DNA from 4 places in the Chelativorans sp. M5D2P16 genome. Region 2 is predicted to be linked to each of the others. Evidence: predicted binding sites of a transcription regulator. Region 2 holds the regulator's gene; each other region holds the start of a gene.
The links. Region 2 encodes PhoB, which activates phosphate uptake and scavenging genes when phosphate is short. Its sites were predicted from a motif close to TGTCATNNANCTGTCAT; they were not measured.
Positions count from the first base shown of each region.

Region 1 (4,949 bases), on a different contig from region 2:
GCATGACCATGATCTGCGTTACCCACGAGATGGGCTTCGCCCGCCAGGTCGCCAATCGCGTGATTTTCATGGATCAGGGACAGATCGTCGAGCAGAACACGCCGGCCGAATTCTTCGACAACCCGCAACACGAACGCACGAAGCTCTTCCTGTCACAGATCCTGCATTGACAAGGGTGTTCGGCGCCGCCCGGGTGGCGGTCGGATCATCGTTCGGTCTTCACGTCGTACCCGTAGAGCCAGTCCATATCCGCCGCGAGGCGTTCCGGGCTGCGCAGGCGCAGTGCCAGATTGCGGGCGAGCGCAACCGGGCCGCCGGCATGCCAGACGAAGCGGTTGAAGGCACCGCGCCGGGCGACCCGCCGGATGCGGGGCCGCCGCAGGCGCTCGAATGTTCCGAGCAGCGTTTCCGTGTCGGACGCGTGGGCGGCGAGTTCGGCAAGGAGCGCGGCATCCTCGATCGCCATGGCTGCGCCTTGCGCCGCGTGGGGCGTGAGCGCGTGCGCGGCATCACCGATCAGCGCCAGCCCGCCGGGATGTGTCCAGGGTCCGTCGCCTTCCACCGCGTGAATGGGCCAGGCCGACCAGGCTTGTGTGTTTTCGATGAGATGGGAAAGAGCAGGGGCGGCGCGGGCGGTGGCCCTCGCCAGATGTGCCGTATCGGCGTCATTCGACCAGTCCGGCCGAATTTCCCCGCCTTTCGTCACCGCCACCAGGTTTATCTCTTCCCCGCCGCGCAGGGGATAGGCGACGACGTGGAAATCGGGTGCCAGGAAGGCCGTTACCGTGTCGGGCTGCGTGAGATGGTCGAGGCCGGCGGATCTTCGGGACATGACCGCGCGGAAAGCGATGTGGCCGGTGAAGCGGCTCCGGTTCGCGTTTGCCAGCGGCCGCAGCGCGGACCAGACGCCGTCCGCGGCGACCAGCAGCCCGGCGGCGAGGCGGCGCTCCACCGGTGAGCGGTCAAGCTCGACCGTCACACCGGTTCTCCCGAACGTGGCGCCACGTACGGCAACCCCGGTTTCCAGGGTGATGTTCTCTTTCTCGCGGACGCGCTCCAGAAGCACCCGTTGCAGATCCGCCCGGTGCGCGACGAGGTAGGGCGCGCCCCAGCGCTTCTCCGCCGCATCGAGCGGTATGCAGGCGAGGGAGGCCAGGCTTGCGGCGTCCCGCAGGACGATGCCGCGCGGCTCTACGGCATTTCCCGACAGGCGATCGAGAACGCCGAGCCGGTCGAGAACGCGCGTTGCGTTGGGGGAAAGCTGAAGGCCGGCGCCGATCTCGTCGAGATGCGCGGCCTTTTCGATGACAGTGACGGAAAAGCCCTTGGCGGCGAAGCTCAAGGCGGCGGTCAGGCCGGCGATGCCCGCGCCTGCAACGGCGACAGCGCAGTCGCTCACCGAGGCCTCTAGACCGCCTCCTCGCGGAAGCGACATCCTTCGGGGACGGTCTCGTCGCTCTTCAGCTGCGCATTGTAGCGATAAAGCGTTGAGCAATAGGGGCAGATCCGCTCTTCGTCGTCACCCATGTCGAGAAAGACATGCGGGTGATCGTTCGGCGGATAGGCACCCACGCACATGAACTCCTTGACACCGATCTCGATCGACCGGTGGCCGTCCGTGTTGTGGAAGTGGGGTGTTGCGTGACCCGCCATCTCTTCCTCTCCCGCGCGTGGCTGTTTGCGCTGCGTTTGGCGTAAATACGACGTGATTGCAAGCCCCCAAGCCTCACGGTAGTGCCTGGCGGCCGTCTTTCGCCGAAGCGACGGCCGGGAAGCCTCGGCAGCAGTTTGCCGCAAACGATCACGCTTGGCGATCCATTCATTTCCGCTCACACACCGTCTTAACCCGTTCGCACGCCGGCAAAGTCGCGGTTGCCATTGTCATCACGCAAATTTGGGCGGACATTATATCTGCTACCCGGGAAAAAACGCTTTTGGGAGGAAGCAATGAATAGGACGTTTCTGGGGTCTCTGGCGATTCTCGCCGGAACGACCATGCTGTCATCTGCGCAACCCCAGCCAAGCAATCTCGAGAAGCTGGGGTCTTTCAAGACGACGGGCACGACCGAGTTTACCGAGATCGAGCAAAGTGGACCGAAAGCCGAGGCTATAAAGCGGACGCTGGAGCAGATCAGCCTGCCGCAAGGATTCACTATCAGCCTCTATGCTATCGTCCCGGACGCCCGGCATATGGCCGTCGGGCCGCAGGGCGTGGTGACGTTCGTCGGCACGCGCAAGACCAAGGTCTGGTCGGTGACGGACCGCGACAAGGATCGCGTCGCCGACGAGGTCAAGGATTTCGCGCCGCCGCTCGCCATGACGATCCCCAACGGTCCGTGCTTTTCGCCCGACGGCGTCCTTTACATCGCCGAGCAGAACCGCGTCATTTCCTATCCGGCCGCCGAGTTCTTTTACGAAAGCCCCGACGTCGCCGCCTTCGAGGTGGTGAAGCAGGGTGAACTCATTCCGCCGGACGAGGAAAGCTACAACCATACCGCTCGTGTCTGCCGCATCGGACCGGACGGCAAGCTCTACATCTCGCTCGGCCAGCCCTTCAACGTGCCGCCACCGGAAAAGCTGGACCTTTACGAGCGGACGGGCATCGGCGGCATCATACGGATGAACCAGGACGGCACCGGGCGCGAGGTCTACACCTACGGCGTGCGCAACTCCGTCGGACACGACTTCAATCCGGCCAATGGCGAGCTTTGGTTCACCGATAACCAGGTGGACGGCATGGGCGACGATATTCCGCCCGGCGAGATCAATCGCCAGACGGAAGCCGGCCAGCATTTCGGCTTCCCCTGGTATGGCGGCGGCTCCGTGCGCACCGTCGAATACAAGGACCAGGAAGTGCCGGTCGACGTGGTGATGCCGGCGGTGGAAACGGTCGCGCATGCGGCCGATCTCGGCATGGTCTTCTATACGGGAGAGCAGTTCCCGGACAAATATCGCGGCGGCATCTTCTCCGCCCAGCATGGTTCCTGGAACCGCACGACGCCGATCGGTGCCCGCGTCATGTTCACTGCGATCAATGAGGACGGATCGGCGGGAGATACGGAGGTCTTCGCGGAGGGCTGGTTGAACGAAAACGGGGAATATCTTGGTCGCCCCGTCGACGTGGCGCAGTTGCGCGACGGTTCCATCATCGTCTCCGACGATCTGACGGGTGCGCTCTACCGGATTGCATATGGAGAGTGAAGCAGCGGTAACCGCGCCTGCCGCCAAGGGCGGCAGGCCTCTTCGAACGGACGGTGAAATGACGGACATCCCGAAACTATTGTGTTGCGCCTTTCTCACGGCAGGCGCTGCAGTTCCGGCCGCCGGTGCCGATCTGGAGGCAGGACGGCGGATCGCGTCGTCGCAGTGCCGCACCTGCCACGGGCTCGACGGAATCGCGCAGATACCGGTCGCCCCGCATCTGGCCGGTGAAAGCGCGATCTATCTCCAGACACAGCTCAAGGCTTTTCGCTCGGGCACGCGCAAAAGCGAGATGATGAACGTGGTGGCAAAAGACCTTACCGATGAAGACATAGCCAATGTCGCGGTCTGGTACGCGGCAATCAAAATTCGCGTTGAGATGCCCGACTAGTTCACAGGCGGATGGCTCGGGTGATACCAAGCGAAATCCGAAATGGCGCTCCGGAAAGCGTGTGATATGAAACTGTCGTAAAATCCTGTCAGATACCGTCATCAGGGGCGGGCCGTCACCGAAGAGACGAGCGTGAACGAGTGACTCATGAATGAACTGAAACCGGTCAAGAACGAATTTCCGACAGCGCCGGGAACGGTCGACGAGATCGCCAAATCCAGCCCGGACCGTTTTGTCAATCGGGAGTTCTCCTGGCTCCAATTCAACCGGCGTGTGCTGGAGGAATCGCAGAACACCAATCACCCGCTTCTGGAGCGCGTGCGCTTTCTCTCCATCTCCGCGGATAATCTGGACGAGTTCTTCATGGTGCGGGTGGCCGGGCTTGCCGGCCAGGTGCGCGAGGGAATCGCCACCCGCAGCGCTGACGGGCGAACCCCGCAGGAGCAGCTCGAACACGTGTTGCGGGAGGTCAGCCGCCTCCAGATGGAGCAGCATGCCAGCTTGATCGCCCTCTTGGACCTTCTCAAGAAGGGAAACATCGAGATCATTCGCCCGGACGCGCTGACGCGCGAGGACAGGAAATGGGTGGAGGAGCATTTCCTCGAAGCCATCTACCCGGTGCTGACGCCGCTTTCGATCGACCCGGCGCATCCGTTCCCCTTCATTCCCAATCTGGGCTTTTCGATCGCGCTCGATCTCCAGCATCTCGGCAATGGCGAGACCATGACGGCGCTCTTGCGCCTGCCGGTCGCGCTCGATCGTTTCGTGGCGTTGCCGGAGCGACGCAGGAGCGTACGCTTCATTCCGCTCGAGGACATCGTCGAGATGTTCATCGGCAAGCTCTTTCCCGGTTACAAGGTCAACGGCTCGGGCACATTCCGCATCATCCGCGACAGCGACATCGAGGTGGAGGAGGAGGCCGAGGACCTCGTGCGCCTGTTCGAAAGTGCCTTGAAGCGCCGGCGCCGCGGCTCTGTTATCCGCATCGAGTTCGAAAGCTCGATGCCCGAAAGCCTGCGCGAGTTCGTGGCGAGCGAGCTCGGTGTTCCGGCGGCGCGCGTGAGCGTTCTGGACGGGCCGCTGGCGATCAGCCAGATTTCCGAAATCGTCAAGCTGCCGCGCGATGAGCTGAAGTTTGCGCCCTACAATCCGCGTTTCCCAGAGCGCATCCGCGAGCATGGTGGCGACTGCTTCGCGGCCATCCGCGAGAAGGACATCGTCGTCCACCATCCCTATGAGAGCTTCGACGTGGTGGTGCAGTTCCTGCGCCAGGCGGCACGCGACCCGGAGGTGGTCGCCATCAAGCAGACACTCTACCGCACGTCGAACGACAGCCCGATCGTGCGCGCGCTCGTCG
Region 1 covers NZ_JAXQNM010000012.1:90,902-95,850, forward strand. Annotated here, with positions in the region: gene SIN08_RS06200 (amino acid ABC transporter ATP-binding protein) at 1-170, shown strand, start outside; gene SIN08_RS06205 (FAD-dependent monooxygenase) at 206-1,399, opposite strand; gene SIN08_RS06210 (zinc-finger domain-containing protein) at 1,408-1,653, opposite strand; gene SIN08_RS06215 (PQQ-dependent sugar dehydrogenase) at 1,948-3,201, shown strand; gene SIN08_RS06220 (cytochrome c) at 3,260-3,592, shown strand; gene SIN08_RS06225 (RNA degradosome polyphosphate kinase) at 3,740-4,949, shown strand, end outside.
Region 1: SIN08_RS06225 (RNA degradosome polyphosphate kinase) is a predicted target of PhoB. The motif match lies at 3,655-3,671, and genes of this name have one in related genera.

Region 2 (4,949 bases):
CCGGGCTCACCGCGACATTGACGGCGAACCCGCTCGAAGGGGTGACGACGGTGACCGTGCAGATCGTCACGCTCCTGATCGGTGATACCGCTTTCGACAATCCCAAGACGCTCTCCGCCTTTGCGCTCGGGCTGGTGCTGTTCGTGGTGACCCTCTGCCTGAACGTACTGGCGCTGCGCATCGTGCGCCGCTACCGCGAGAAATACGAGTAGGCCAATGTCCGATACGACCGCCTCAGCTTCCAAGCCGTTCGACTGGTCCTCTCCGGAGGCGTTGGCAAAGCGCAAGCGCCGCTATGCGGCCGACCGCCGCCTCAAGATGTACGGGCTTGCCTCCATTCTTATCGCCATCGGCCTGCTCGGTGTGCTGATCGCCTCGCTGATCGCGACCGGCCACAGCGCCTTCGTGCAGACGAAGATCGCCGTGGAGTTCACTGCCGATCCGGAGAACGTGCCGGCGGACGATCCAGGCGACGGCAATTTCCGCGCCGTGGTCAGCAACGCCGTCCAGCAGCTTTTCCCGCAGATCGAGGGTCCGGCCGCGTTGCGCGCTGCCTCGGGCATCCTGTCGAACGGCGCCGTCAATGTGGTGCGCAACCACGTGGCCGCGCATCCCGAGCTTGTCGGCCAGTCATTCGTCCTCGAAGTGCCGGCATCGGATCCCTACGACCAGCTCTACAAGGGGGTCATCGACCGCGACCTGCCGGAGGACCGCCGCAGGGTCTCGAACGAGGAGATCGCGCTGTTCCAGTCGCTCGAGGAGCGCGGGCTCGTCTCGGCGCCGTTCAACTGGGCGCTGTTCGTCAACGCCGACAGCCGCTTCCCGGAGCTGGCCGGCCTTGCCGGCGCCATCGTCGGTTCCTTCTATGCCCTCCTCGTCTGCTTCCTGATCTCATTCCCGGTCGGCATCGCCGCGGCGATCTATCTGGAGGAGTTCGCGCCGAAGAACCGCTGGACCGACCTCGTCGAGGTGAACATCAACAACCTGGCGGCGGTGCCCTCGATCGTCTTCGGTCTTCTGGGTCTGGCGGTGTTCATCCAGGTGTTCGGATTGCCGCGTTCCGCGCCGATCGTCGGCGGGCTCGTGCTCTCGCTCATGACGCTGCCCACCATGATCATCGTCACGCGCGCCGCCTTGAAGTCGATCCCGCCGTCGATCCGCGAGGCCGCGCTCGGCATCGGCGCCTCCAAGCACGAGGTCATCCTCCACCATGTCCTGCCGCTGGCGCTGCCGGGCATCCTCACCGGCACGATCATCGGCCTGGCGCAGGCTCTGGGCGAGACGGCGCCGCTGCTGCTCATCGGAATGAACGCATTCCTGACCTCACCGCCCGGGGGCATCATGGAGCCGGCCACGGCGCTTCCCACCCAGATCTTCATCTGGGCCGACAGCCCGGAGCGCGGTTTTGTCTCGCGCACCTCGGCTGCTATCCTCGTGCTGTTGGGCTTTCTCATATTCATGAATGCGGTGGCCATCTATCTCCGGCAACGGTTCGAGCGTCGCTGGTAACGGAGTGAGGGAAATGAACATGTTGACAGAAGCAGCCGTCGAAACCGCTCTCGAGGAAACGACCGGGACCGAAACCGTGAAGATGCGCGGCTCGGGGGTCAACGTCTTCTACGGGGAAAAGCAGGCCCTGTTCGGTGTCAGCCTCGACGTGCGCCAGAACCAGGTGACTGCGCTCATCGGCCCTTCGGGGTGCGGCAAGTCCACCTTTCTGCGCTGCCTGAACCGGATGAACGACACCATCGATATCTGCCGCGTGACGGGCGAGATCACGCTCGACGGCGAAGATATCTACAGCCCGCGTATCGACGTGGTGGAACTCAGGGCGCGGGTCGGCATGGTCTTCCAGAAGCCGAACCCGTTCCCGAAGTCGATCTACGAGAACATCGCCTACGGGCCGCGCATCCACGGCCTCGCCTCCGGCAAGGCCGCGCTGGACGAAGTTGTCGAGACCAGCCTGCAGAAGGCCGGCCTGTTCAATGAGGTGAAGGACCGGCTGACCGAGCCGGGCACCGGCCTTTCCGGCGGCCAGCAGCAGCGCCTGTGCATCGCCCGCGCCATCGCCGTCTCGCCGGAAGTGATCCTGATGGACGAGCCGTGCTCGGCGCTCGACCCGATCGCCACGGCCAAGGTGGAGGAACTGATCGACGAATTGCGTGAGAACTACACCATCGTCATCGTCACGCACTCGATGCAGCAGGCGGCTCGCGTTTCGCAGCGCACCGCCATGTTCCATCTCGGCAATCTGGTCGAGGAGGGACCGACGGACCGCATGTTCACCAATCCGGAAGACAAGCGCACCCAGGATTACATCACCGGCCGGTTCGGCTAAGCCGACCGCCGCGCCACGCATTTCAGAAGGGAACAGATCCATGGCCGAGCATATCGTCGCCTCCTTCGATGAGGATCTCGAGCATATCGATCGACTGCTGCGCGATATGGGCGATCTTGCCGGCGCCATGACGCAGTCCGCCACCCGGGCGCTGCTTACCTCGGATACCGGGCTGGCACAGCGCGTCGTCTCCGACGATGCAATTATGGATGCCAAGCAGCTCGAACTCGACGAGCGGGCGATCACGCTGATCGCTAAGCGCCAGCCCATGGCGCAGGACCTGCGCGCCGTGGTGGGCGGGATCCGCATGGCCGCCGACCTGGAACGGATCGGCGACCTTGCCAAGAACATCGCCAAGCGCGTGGGCGCCGTCGGGCAGGGAGCGGCCCCGCGCAAGCTTTCTCATTCGATCGACACCATGGCCGGCATGGTTCTCAGCCAGGTCAAGGCCGTTGTCGAGCGCTACGCTGAGCGCGACGCCGCTGCACTCACGGCGCTGCGCGACGAGGACGAGAAGATCGACACCCGCTACACCTCGGTGTTTCGCGAACTGCTCACCTATATGATGGAAGATCCGCGCAACATCACCGCATGCACGCATCTCCTGTTTTGCGCCAAGAACTTGGAGCGCGTGGGTGACCACGTAACCAACATCGCCGAGAACGCCTATTATATCCTGACCGGCGAACAACTGCCCGTTCAGCGCCCCAAGCTGGACGAGACGCAGATGACGGTTGATCGATGAGTAGCGGGAGGGTCCGGGATGATCGCTCCGAAAGTAATGCTTGTCGAGGATGACGAGCCGCTGTGCGTGCTGCTGCGCTACAATCTCGAGGCCGAAGGTTACGAGGTCGAGGTGGTCAACCGTGGCGACGAGGCGGAGGTGCGCCTGCAGGAGAACGTGCCGGACCTGCTCGTGCTCGACTGGATGGTGCCGGCGATCTCCGGCATCGAGCTTTGCCGGCGTCTCAGGATGCGCTCGGAGACCGAGCGTCTGCCCATCATTATGCTTACGGCGCGCGGCGAGGAGAGCGACCGTGTGCGCGGGCTTTCCACCGGCGCCGACGACTATCTGGTCAAGCCGTTCTCGACGCCGGAGTTCGTCGCCCGGGTCCGCGCGCTCCTGCGGCGGGCGAAGCCCGAGGTGCTGTCGACTGTGCTCAAGGTCGGCGACATCGTGCTCGACCGCGAATCCCACCGCGTCTATCGACGCAAGAGCGAGATCCGGCTCGGGCCCACAGAATTCCGCCTCCTGGAATTCATGATGCAGCATCCCGGCCGCGTCTTCTCGCGCAGTCAGCTTCTGGACAATGTCTGGGGCGAGACGATCTATATCGACGAGCGGACGGTGGACGTGCATGTCGGCCGCTTGCGCAAGGCGGTGAACCAGGGCCGGTTGCCCGACGTCATCCGCACCATACGCGGGGCCGGCTACGCAATCAGGGAGAGTTGAGGAGAAAACCCCTTGCTGCCGCGCGTTTTGATCTCGCAAGGTCAGGATCTTCGCAACGCGCCGTTCCGGCTCCCTCGGGATATCTTGAGGAATACTGCGACCACCGGTTCATTCCGCTCCGCCTGGTCGACGATGGTGGAGCATTGCAAATTCGTCGGCGAGGAGCGGGCCTGACCTGCGTCCCGAGAAAACGCTGCCTCAGGCGATGCTTCTGCTGCCGTTCACGTGCAGGCCCGGACCGAACATCTCTCGGTCGAGGCTGGTCAGCGCGGTCATGGCATTGCCGTGCTGGATGAAGGGGGTTTCGTTCGGCCAGGTCTCGAAATGCGCGGATCCGGTGTTCTGGCCGCCGGCCGTTTCGGAAAGGGCGGCGCGGATCCTCGGCTCCAGGATATCGAAGGCCGCCGTGCCCTGACCGATGATGGCCACCGGAGCGGGGTCGATCAGGGCGAACAGGTTGCCGATGCCGAAGCCGATGGCTTCCGCCGCTTCCCGAAACGCCGCGCGTGCCGGGCCCTGCTCCTGGCGCGCCTGCCCGGCCAGAGCTCCCATCTCGGCCGTGTCGATGTCGGCGATCGGCTTTTCCCAAAGGTCCCGGCCGCGTGCCCTGCGCCAGATGGCGTAGCTACCGGCATAGGCCTCGATGCAGCCGCGGCGCCCGCAGCGGCACAGCGCGCCTTGCGGGCGGTGGATCATGTGGCCGAACTCGCCGCCCGAGGAATCGGTGCCGGTGAACAGCCGTCCGTTCAACATCAGTCCCATGCCGATGCCGTGCGACAGGAGAATGGCCACGAAGTTGTCGCGATAGCGCTCCGGATAGAGCCAGCGCAAGGCCACGGCGATCATGTTGCAATCGTTCTGAACGGTAACGGGGACGCCGAACGCCTCCGCCAGGGCGGGTCCCAGGCGCAAACGGTCGTGCGGCGTGATCGGTGACCACAGCATTTCCGTGCCCGCCGCGTCGGTAATGCCCTGCACCGCCACGGCGATGCGCTGGAAGCCCCCGCGCCCGTGGGCGATTTCCCGCACGGCGCGCACTGCTGCATCAAGAAGGCCCTGCCTTTCCATGGCCAGGGTGGCCAGGCGATGCACCTTGCGGTCGATCACGTTACCGCAGTAGTCGACCAGTGCCGCCGTGAGACTGTTGAAGGACAGGTG
Region 2 covers NZ_JAXQNM010000038.1:66,780-71,728, reverse strand. Annotated here, with positions in the region: gene pstC (phosphate ABC transporter permease subunit PstC) at 1-212, shown strand, start outside; gene pstA (phosphate ABC transporter permease PstA) at 217-1,509, shown strand; gene pstB (phosphate ABC transporter ATP-binding protein PstB) at 1,523-2,338, shown strand; gene phoU (phosphate signaling complex protein PhoU) at 2,379-3,083, shown strand; gene phoB (phosphate regulon transcriptional regulator PhoB) at 3,102-3,791, shown strand; gene SIN08_RS18070 (ROK family protein) at 3,990-4,949, opposite strand, start outside.

Region 3 (4,949 bases), 210 kb from region 2:
GCTCGATGAGCCCTCTCTGTTCGAGCCGGTCGAGATAGGTGCTGAGGGTCATCGCCTCGAGCCCCATGCGTTCGGCCAGGATGTTCTGGCGCAGGGTTCCGAAACGGACCGCATAGGCCAGGGTCCGGGCCTCGCCGGGCGTCACCCCGATCCCGGCGGACAGGATGCGCCGGTCAAGGTCCGCCCTGATCAGCCGTGCCAGATCGGTGACCAGAAAGCCGAAGGAATCCGGATCCAACCGGGGTGTCATGATGCCATTTTTCCGAAAAATAGTAAGTCAGCCTTATTAAATTGGGACCGCCGCGTGGTCAAGTCAAGCGTTGCGCGCCGGCGGCAGCGCTCCTACATCCGAACCGGCTCCGGCCTCCCGCCCGTTTTGTTCGAGGTTTTCATGACTTGCGATTCGTCCGCCATCGACCTGTCGACACACCCGCTCACGAGTTGGGGCGATCCGCTTGGCTTGCCCGGTTTCGGCTCCATCACCGATGCCGATTTCACGCCGGTTTTCGAGGCGGCCTTCGCCGCGCACGAGACCGAGATCGCCGCTATCGCCGGGAACCCGGCGGCACCGACCGTCGACAACACGCTGGCGGCGCTGGAGCTTTCGGGAACGGCTCTTGGGCGCGTGGCGGCGATCTTCTGGTGCAGGGCGGGCGCGCATACCAATGCGCATATCCAGGAGATAGAGCGGGCCATGTCGCCGCGCATGGCGCGCCACTATTCGCGGCTTTACATGAACGAGGACCTCTTCGCGCGCGTCGACCGGCTTTACGCGGAGCGCGAAACGCTCGGCCTCGACGACGAGACGGCGCGGGTACTGGAGAAGACGTGGAAGCGCTTCGTGCGTGGCGGGGCGAAGCTCGATCCGTCGGGCAAGGCGCGGCTGGCCGAGATCAACGAGAAACTGGCGGAGCTCGGCGCACGCTTCGGGCAGAACGTGTTGGCCGACGAGAGCAACTGGGTGCTTCTTCTTGATGAAGAAGACCTCGTCGGCCTGCCTTCCTCGCTCAGGAGCGCAATGGCCGAAGCGGCCCAATCACGCGGCCGGCCAGGCCGCTACGCGGTCACCCTGTCGCGCTCGGTCGCCGAACCGTTTCTCACCTTCTCCGAGCGACGGGATCTGCGCGAGACGGTGCTTCGCGCCTTCATCGGCCGCGGCGAGAACGGGGGCGAGACCGACAATACGGAGATCATCCGGGGGACTCTGAAGCTTCGTGCAGAAAAGGCGCGGCTGCTCGGCTACGAGACCTATGCCGCGTTCAAGCTGGACGACACCATGGCCAAGACGGCCGACGCCGTGATGGACCTCTTGAAGCCCGTCTGGGAAAAGGCGCGCGAAAAGGCAGCCGAGGACGAAAAGGAACTGAGCCGCATTGCCGCCGGCGAGGGGCACAACCATCCGATCGCGCCATGGGACTGGCGCTACTATGCCGAGAAGCTGCGGGACGAGCGCTTCGGCTCCGATGAAGGCGGGGTCGGGCCTTACCTCGCACTTGAAAACGTGATCGCCGCCGCCTTCGACGTGGCGCATCGCCTCTTCGGTCTCACCTTCGAGGAGCAGAAAGGTGTCGCCGCCTGGCACGAGGACGTGCGGGTCTTCCTGGTGAAAAATTCCGACGGCAGCCGGCGCGGGCTTTTTCTCGCCGATTATTTCAACCGCTCCTCCAAGCGCTCCGGCGCGTGGATGAGCGCGTTGCGCACCGGCTATCGCCTCGGTGGCGGCGAGGAGCCGATTATCTTCAACGTGATGAACTTCGCCAAGCCGCCGAGAGGCAGGCCGGCGCTGCTTTCGGCGGAGGATGCACGCACGCTCTTCCATGAGTTCGGCCACGCTTTGCACGGGCTTTTGAGTGAGGTCACCTGGCCTTCGATTGCCGGAACCGCAGTGGCGCGCGATTTTGTCGAGCTTCCCTCGCAGCTCTTCGAGCACTGGTTCACCGTGCCCGAGGTGCTCTCCCGCCATGCGCGCCATGTGGAGACGGGCGAGCCCATTCCGCCGGAGCGCGTGGAGAGGATGCGTGCGGCCCGCAATTTCAATTCCGGCTTCGCTACGGTCGAGTTCACCGCCTCGGCGCTGGTCGACATGGCGTTCCATGCGCGGCAGGAAGCACCGGAAGACCCGCTGCAATTCGAACGGGAGACCCTGGAGACGCTCGGCAAGCCGGCGGCTATTCCCATGCGCCACCGTTCGCCGCATTTCTTGCATGTCTTCTCCGGCGACGGCTATTCGGCGGGTTACTACTCCTACATGTGGTCGGAGGTGCTGGACGCCGACGCCTTCCGCGCCTTCGAGGAGGCGGGCGACCCGTTCGATCCGGAGACGGCGGAACGGCTTCGCCGCTATATCTACGCCGCCGGCGGCTCGGCCGATCCGGAAGAACTCTATACGGCGTTCCGCGGCAAGCTGCCGAACCCGGAGGCGATGATGAAGAAGAAGAGGTTGGCATAGGCGCAGGCCTTTTGTATACTTTATTTAATCCTATGATATATAATTACAACTTTTTTTATAACTTCAGAGTTTTATGAGAAAATTATCATATGTATTGTTATACACTGTGTCGATTTCGGGAATCTTTCTTGAAATTTCCATTTTCTCTCCGATAGGAAATATCAACGTTTTTCTTGCTGTGTATCTACTGTGGTCGTGCCTTCCCTACGTTGTATGCATTGTCGCGGGCCATTTCTCGAAGCCGGTGATCACCCTGTTCGGGGCCGCCGCGGTCCTGGCTCATAACGTGATCGTCTTTCGAGATGTCTTCCTGGCATCATCATCCCTGCCCGCCGGATCTGACGCGTTCCTGGATATGCTCCTCTTACTCCTCCTTTATGCGCGGGCCGTGAATCTCTTCATCCTTGTCCCGGCGGCGATCTTCATCGGCTGGCTTGGCGACGAATCCGCGCGGGAGGTCGAGGCAGGGATCGAAAGGTGGCGCCGGTGCCAGGGGCAAGGAGAGCCGGCTGACTGAACGCGACCGGGCGCCCCGCGTCTGGCGGATATTTTCCACAGTCGCAGAAGCGTCAGCGAACTGTCACGGAAGCGCAGTGGTCCTGCAATGTTTCCGCGCGATGGCTGATCGGTCACGTTCAGCCATCCAGGAGACAGCCATGAACAGAACGAAGCTCACCCGTCGCAGCTTCATCGCTTCAGCCAGTGCCGTCGGCCTTGTCGCCGGCTCCGGCCTTGCTCTTCCCTTCTATTCGCGTGCCAACACCCGCCCCGCCTTCACCCATGGCGTGCAGTCCGGCGACGTGGACGCCACGTCGGGCATGATCTGGACGCGGGCCGACAGGCCCTCGCGAGTCACGTTCGAGGTCTCGACGACCGAGAGCTTCGCAAATGCCCGCAGGCTGCCGCCGCTCGACGCACTGCCGGAGAGCGATTTCGCCGTGAAGCGGCTTCTTGCCGGCCTCCCCTCGGATCAGGACATCTTCTACCGCATGCGGCTTGCCGATCTTTCGGACACCAACGCAGTTTCGGAGCCGATCGTCGGCCGCTTCCGCACCGCTCCCGCCTCGCGGCGCGACATCCGCTTTGCCTGGTCGGGCGACACGGCCGGCCAAGGCTGGGGCATCGACGAGACGGGCATGCTGACCTATGCGACGATGGCCAGGCACACGCCGAACTTCTTCCTACACTCCGGCGACACGATCTATGCCGACGGCCCGATGGCCGACGAGGTCGACCTTGCCGACGGCACCAAATGGGTCAACAAGGTGCTGATCGACGAGAAGCGCAAGGTTGCCGAGACGCTGGACGAGTTTCGTGGCCAGTGGAAATACAACATGATGGACGAGCATTGCCTTGCGCTCAACGCCGTCTGCCCCACCTTCTTCCAGTGGGACGACCATGAGGTCGTCAACAACTGGTCCTCTTCGAAGGACCTCGAGAGCGACGACCGCTACACCGTCAAATCCATCGGACTTCTGCAGGCGCGCGCGGCCCGCGCCTTCCACGAGATGACGCCGATCCGCTTCACCCCCGCCGAGCCGGGCCGTGTCTACCGCAAGATCGCCTACGGACCGCTGCTCGACGTCTTCTTCCTCGACCTGCGCAGCTATCGCGGGGCGAACGGCGATTCCATGGAGGAGGAACTGACCGACGCCGCCCGGATCATGGGCGAAGAGCAGGTGCAGTGGCTGAAGCGGGAACTGGCCGCTTCGCGCGCCACCTGGAAGGTGATCGCCTCCGACATGCCGATCGGCCTCGTCGTTCCCGACGGCGACCGGATCGAGGCCATCGCCAATGGCGACGGCGGTGCGGCCAAGGGGCGCGAGCTGGAAATCGCCGACCTGCTGCGCTTCATCCGCAATGCCGGCATCGAGAACACGGTGTGGCTGACGGCCGACGTCCACTACACGGCCGCCCATTATTACAACCCCGACAAGGCGGTCTTCCAGGATTTCAATCCGTTCTGGGAGTTCGTGTCCGGCCCGCTCCATGCCGGGACCTTCGGGCCCAACGACCTCGACCCGACCTTCGGCCCCGAGCTGCGCTACGTGAAGGCGCCGAGCGAGGAGCAGGGAGCAAACCTGCCGCCCTCGGCTGGGTTGCAGTTCTTCGGGCTGGTGGACATTGACGGCGCCACGGAACAGATGACCGTGCGCCTGATGGACCGCGACGACAGCGAACTCTACAAGGTCACGCTTGATCCCGTGCGTTCGGCCTGAGTCGTGAGGAAGCCGGGGAGGCGCTCTCCCCGGCTTTCTGTCCCGGGGAAACGCGGACATTCTTCCTGATTGCAATTCACGGGCAAATTTTACCCTCCTTGGCCGCCGGAGGGGAAATTTGTTTTCATCCGGTACGTAGGCGCTGTATCATCTTCTCCACTTGATTGCCGCGTTCCTTTTTAAGGCACGCGGGCTAAACCTGATTGCGGAGACATCGATGACGGGGCGCATTCGGGCCGAGGTGAGGGCATTCTACGACGAACGGACGTCGTCGCTGCAAT
Region 3 covers NZ_JAXQNM010000038.1:274,781-279,729, reverse strand. Annotated here, with positions in the region: gene SIN08_RS19115 (MarR family winged helix-turn-helix transcriptional regulator) at 1-250, opposite strand, end outside; gene SIN08_RS19110 (M3 family metallopeptidase) at 392-2,449, shown strand; gene SIN08_RS19105 (hypothetical protein) at 2,694-2,966, shown strand; gene SIN08_RS19100 (alkaline phosphatase) at 3,106-4,668, shown strand; gene SIN08_RS19095 (MBL fold metallo-hydrolase) at 4,886-4,949, shown strand, end outside.
Region 3: SIN08_RS19100 (alkaline phosphatase) is a predicted target of PhoB. The motif match lies at 3,017-3,033, and genes of this name have one in related genera.

Region 4 (4,949 bases), on a different contig from region 2:
AGCAGCGTGTCGACTTCCGCCTGGATGACGGCGGCCAGCGCATCGAGCTGTTCCGGCGTCGGCGTCGTGTCGAAATCGCCGGGCAGGATGCCGAGGTCGCCGGCGTCGGAGATCACGTCCAGCGTCGGCGTCGTCGCGCCGACCACACCGACCTGTTCGCCGTTGACGTCGATCACGGTCGAGGACGATACGACATTGCCCTGCGGCGCCTGGCCGCCTTCGACCTCCAGCGGCGCTAGGTTGGGATCGGCGGAGAAGTTGAGATTGGCCGACAGATAGGGGAAAGCCGTGCCGGCGAAATCCTCGCCAAGGATCGAACCCGGCGCCGAGCCGCTGATCAGACCGGCGACCACGCCCGTGCCGAAGTCGAACTCGTGGTTGCCGAGCGCGACGGCCTGAAGCCCGAGTTCGTTCTGGATCTGGATGTCGGCGATACCGCCGGAGCCGAACACCGCTTCCGAGGCGTCGAAAAAAAGACCCGGTATATAGGCGTCGCCCGCGGAAAGGGTCAGCGTGTTGTCGGCGATGCCGTCATTGCCCAGATCCTGATTGCGCAGCGCGTTGAGCACCGCCGAAAGGTTCGGCGCGTCCTCTATCGCCGCCACCGCGGCTTCCTGGTCGGTGAAATGCAGCAACTCCAGCGTGAAGGTCGTCTGCAGTTCCACCGTCTGATCGGCGAATTGCAGCCGCTCCACGTTCTGAATGCCGTCGACGCCGTCGGGGCGCCCGTCACGCAGGTCGACGACGATGTTGTGGTCCGTGTCGACCAGATAGTCGTCGCGGTTGCCCGTGAAGACCACCGTGTCCAGACCCTCGCCCCCATCGTGCTCGTCATTGCCTTTTCCGCCGATGAGCACATCGTCGCCATCGCCGCCGAACAGCTCGTCGTCGCCCTTTCCGCCTTCGAGCACGTCATCGCCGTTGCCGCCGAAGAGTTCGTCGCGGCCGTTGCCTCCGTCGATCTCGTCGTCACCGTCCTCACCGTACAGTTCGTCGCGGCCGCGTCCGCCGAGGATGATATTGTCGCCGTCCCCGCCGAAAATTTCGTCGCGCCCGTTGCCGCCTTTCAGTTCATCGTTGCCGGCAAGGCCCATGATCTCGTCATTGCCGTTGCGGCCGTCGATCTCGTCGTTGCCGGCGGTGCCGGTGAGTTCGTCGTCGCGCCTGCCGCCCCTGATTTTCTCCCCGCTGAAATTAATCTGGTAGAGGGTCGTGGTGCCGGAAACCTCGTTCGAGACCGCCAGCATGGGCACGCCATTGGGGCTGTCTTCCGCAGCGATGAAGGTGAGGCCCTCGGGCGCGATGTCGCCCTCTGTGCGGATATATTGGGTGAACTCGACGTCCCAGGGCCTGGTGATGTCGAAGACGAACACGCCGCCGCCGGCGCGCTCGATGCCGACGAAGGCATAGGTGTGGCCCTCGATCTCGCCGATGACGACGGACTCCGGCTCGGGGCCCTTGGCGTCGGAGCGGTTGTCGAATTCGTCCGGATCGGCGTCGTTGGCATTGAAGAGTTCCGGCGTCAGCTGCGCCGTGATCTGCTCCAGCATGTCGCCGCTGTCGAAGACCTGGTTGCCGTCCTCGTCCCAGATCGAGAACGAGCGGGCGCCGTAGGCGTAAAGCTCGTCATAGTCGCCGTCGCCGTCCGTGTCTCCGTCGATGGTGGAGACCTCCAGACGGCCGAGGATGCCATCCTGCTGCAGGATGGCCGCGTTCGGGAAGGCATCGGTATCGAGCTCCAGATCATCGATGCGCTCTTCCTCGTCGCGCGAGTCGCCTTCGTTGGCGGTCACGTAATAGGTCTTGCCCCCAGCCTCGTAGGACGCGATCGCATCGGGCATGTAGAGCCCCTTCACCGGCTGGGTGCCAATGTCGATGGTGTCGCCATCCCGGTCGGAAGCGTCGAGACCGTTGCCGGGCTTGGAATGGTCCTTGGCGCCCAGCGGTTGGATCTCGGTCACCGTCGCCGTTTCGATGTCGACCACGGCAACCGCATTGGCCTCCTGCAGCGTCACGAACGCTTTCTTGCCGTTCTCGGAGATGGCGATATACTCGGGCTCGACGTCGTCCGACAGCACCTTGCCCTCGAAGATGCGCAGGCCCATTGCCTCGAGCGCCGCCTGCTGGGCATCGAACGCCGTGAAACCGGCGGTGGCGACCGTCGCCCCGGCGACACCGCCCGACAGATCGATGACGCTGATCGAGCCCTTCGGATCGAGGTCGCCGTCCGGCTCGCCCTCGTTGGCGACCAGCAGCTTGTTGCCGTCCGGCGTGAACACCAGCATGTCGGGCAGCGATCCCACCTTGACGGAGCCGAGGAAGTTGCCGTCCGCATCAAAGAAGCCGACGAGACCCGGATCGGTCGCCTGATCGGCCTCGATCGCCACTGCAACGATGCCGCCCGCCACCGCGACGCTGTTGGGGCCGCCGGTCGGCTGCCCGTTCACCGTGTTCACGTCGATGGCGCCGACCTTGGTGGGCGTTTTCGGATCGGAGATGTCGAGGATGTCGATTGTGCCCTGCTCGGCGTTGACGACGAACAGGCGCTGGGTCTGCGGATCGTGGGCGACGATCTCCGCCGCGCCTTCGCCGAGACCTGAATCATACGTGGCGATCGCGCTCAGCTCGATCGTGAAGTCGTCGTTCCGCCCGCGGCCCGGGCCGCGATCGTCATCGTCCCAGTCATGCCGATCATCATCGCCGCGACCATTCCCGCCCCCGCGATGATCGTCATTCCCATCGCGATCGCGTCCGCGGCCATGGCGATCATCGTCATTGCCCCAACGCCAGTTGTCGTGGTCCCAACGACCGTCGTCGTCACTCCGGCGGTGGTGTTCGCCGCGGTCGCGATGATCGTCGTCGCGGGCATGATCGCGTCCGCGTTCGCCGTTGCGGTCGTATTCGGAGGGAGCGTCGCTGCGGTAGGGATCGCCTTTGAAAAAGTCAACGTTGCCCCGGCCTCGGTAGGTGCCCTCGTATCCCATCAGAATCCCTCCTGCCTAATGCGTTCAGCTCAATGTGCTTCGCCGGCGAGACGTGTCATCCCACGCTGCATGCGCCCTCGACGGCGCCGGAAAAATTCGCTGACGGGCCATCCCCAACCCGTGAGCTGGCCCCGATGCCTCCCGCGGCCGGGCCAACAGTCCGGACGCTAGCAGCGGCCGGTGACGGTTCGTTAACCATTGAGTGACGGTACGATGAAGCCCGCCCATGCCGGCTTCGTCCCTGATGCCTTGGAACAGATGCCGCTGCTGGAGCCGATCGGCAGTATCCCGCCGCGATCAAATAGGGATCAGGGCATAGATTTCCGCCACCTCTTAATGAGGCCTTCGCACCGCTCGTGCGACCTACTCCTCAAAGCGAGACGTGGCGTCACGATCGCGGTCGTATCGTCTCGCGAGCGGAAACGGTGGCAACCATGACTCGCGACGGACGGTCCAGAGTTCGTAGGTTGGCATCAGCTGGTCAGGGATATCCAGGGATCCCAGGTTCACTTCGATTTCGTCGGCGGTGCGTGCGAAAACGGACGAGCCGCAGCGGGGACAGAAAAACCGCCCGGCGTAGTCGCGCGTTTCGCCATCGATCGTCACCGCATCCTGAGGGAACACCGCGGAAGCGTGAAAAAGGGCCCCGTGATGCTTGCGGCAGTCGAGACAGTGACAAAGGCCGACCCGGTATGGGAGCCCCGATGCCACGATTCGGACGTTGCCGCACAGGCAACCGCCGGTGAAACGGTCCATGCTGCGTCTCCTCCAGGATCAAGCATCGGAATGGCTACAATGATCAGCTCTGCCATTGCAATTGCCCGTTGCGGTCGGGCGGTGCGTTCAGGCGCTGATAGTCGCGGACACAGCGCCTCAGCCGACCAGGGTGAGGATCGCCAGTCCAGCGAGCGCGATCCGCGGCGCGCACAAGATCAGCAACGATCTGCTGCCGCTCGCACAGTTCCGCCACATCAATCCGCAAGGAAGAGCGACGTTGGCTTCGCGGCCTGGACCCTATCGCAACGACTGCGCCCGAGCGACAACGGTCCACAAGCCGCTCGACCGTGATCATGTGCGTCAGGATAGTGGGCCGGGCAGTGTGACGCCGTGCCGACATCGCCGCTATCGGTCACCACTCCGTGGACATGCGCCCGCGGCGGTGGCGGCACCGCCGTGGTGGGCAGGCCCTGGCGGAACAAATCCCGATGGACGACATTGCGTCATCGAGAGTCGGCGCACTGTGCGGACGTTCGAAGCAATGGAAAAGATACGCGAGACGGCATTCGTGTGCATCGGCCGCGCCGTCCTGTTCGGCGGGTTTGCGGTCGTCCTGGTGATGCTGAGCTTTTCCTTCGACATGGTGCTGGCGCTCTACGCCGGCGCCGTGCTCATGCTGGTGATGGCGGAGATCCTCATCCTCAAGGCGTTCGCCGCCCCATGGCAAAACCCGAAGAAGACGGAGGTCTGGGGCTGCCTGGACGAGCGCGCACGACCCGCGGCAGCGGCCGGCAGAAGGGCCTTCGCCGCGGTGCTGCGCGAGGTCTACGGTCGTTTCGCGCGAAACAGCTATGCCGTCGCGTGCTCGTTCTTTGCCGCCTCGCTCGTCCTGCGCGGGCTCGGAATGTGAGGATCAGGTCCGCTCGGCGGGCGCCTGGTCGGTGCTCTGCTCCTGCTGTTGCTCCTCCTCGAAACCGCGCACGACATCCATGAAGCGGCGGAAGAAGCGCTCCATCAGGCCGAGCGTGCGCTCGAACTCCTCTTCGCTGGGCAATCCCGTCGTCTCTTCACCGGCGCCGCCTTCCAGCGCTTCGACACGCGCCTCGAGCGCCGCGATCCGTTCACGGAGAGCCTCGATCCGCGGGTCGTCGGGCCGGCGCTCGTCGGCGGCCGGCGTGCACACGAACTCGCCCGAGCGCTCGCGGCAAAGCGCCATGGCGCCGGTGCGCGCGTCCATGCGCAAATAGC
Region 4 covers NZ_JAXQNM010000013.1:35,928-40,876, forward strand. Annotated here, with positions in the region: gene SIN08_RS07440 (choice-of-anchor I family protein) at 1-2,984, opposite strand, end outside; gene SIN08_RS07445 (GFA family protein) at 3,348-3,740, opposite strand; gene SIN08_RS07450 (hypothetical protein) at 4,243-4,611, shown strand; gene SIN08_RS07455 (hypothetical protein) at 4,615-4,949, opposite strand, start outside.
Region 4: SIN08_RS07440 (choice-of-anchor I family protein) is a predicted target of PhoB. The motif match lies at 3,187-3,203, and genes of this name have one in related genera.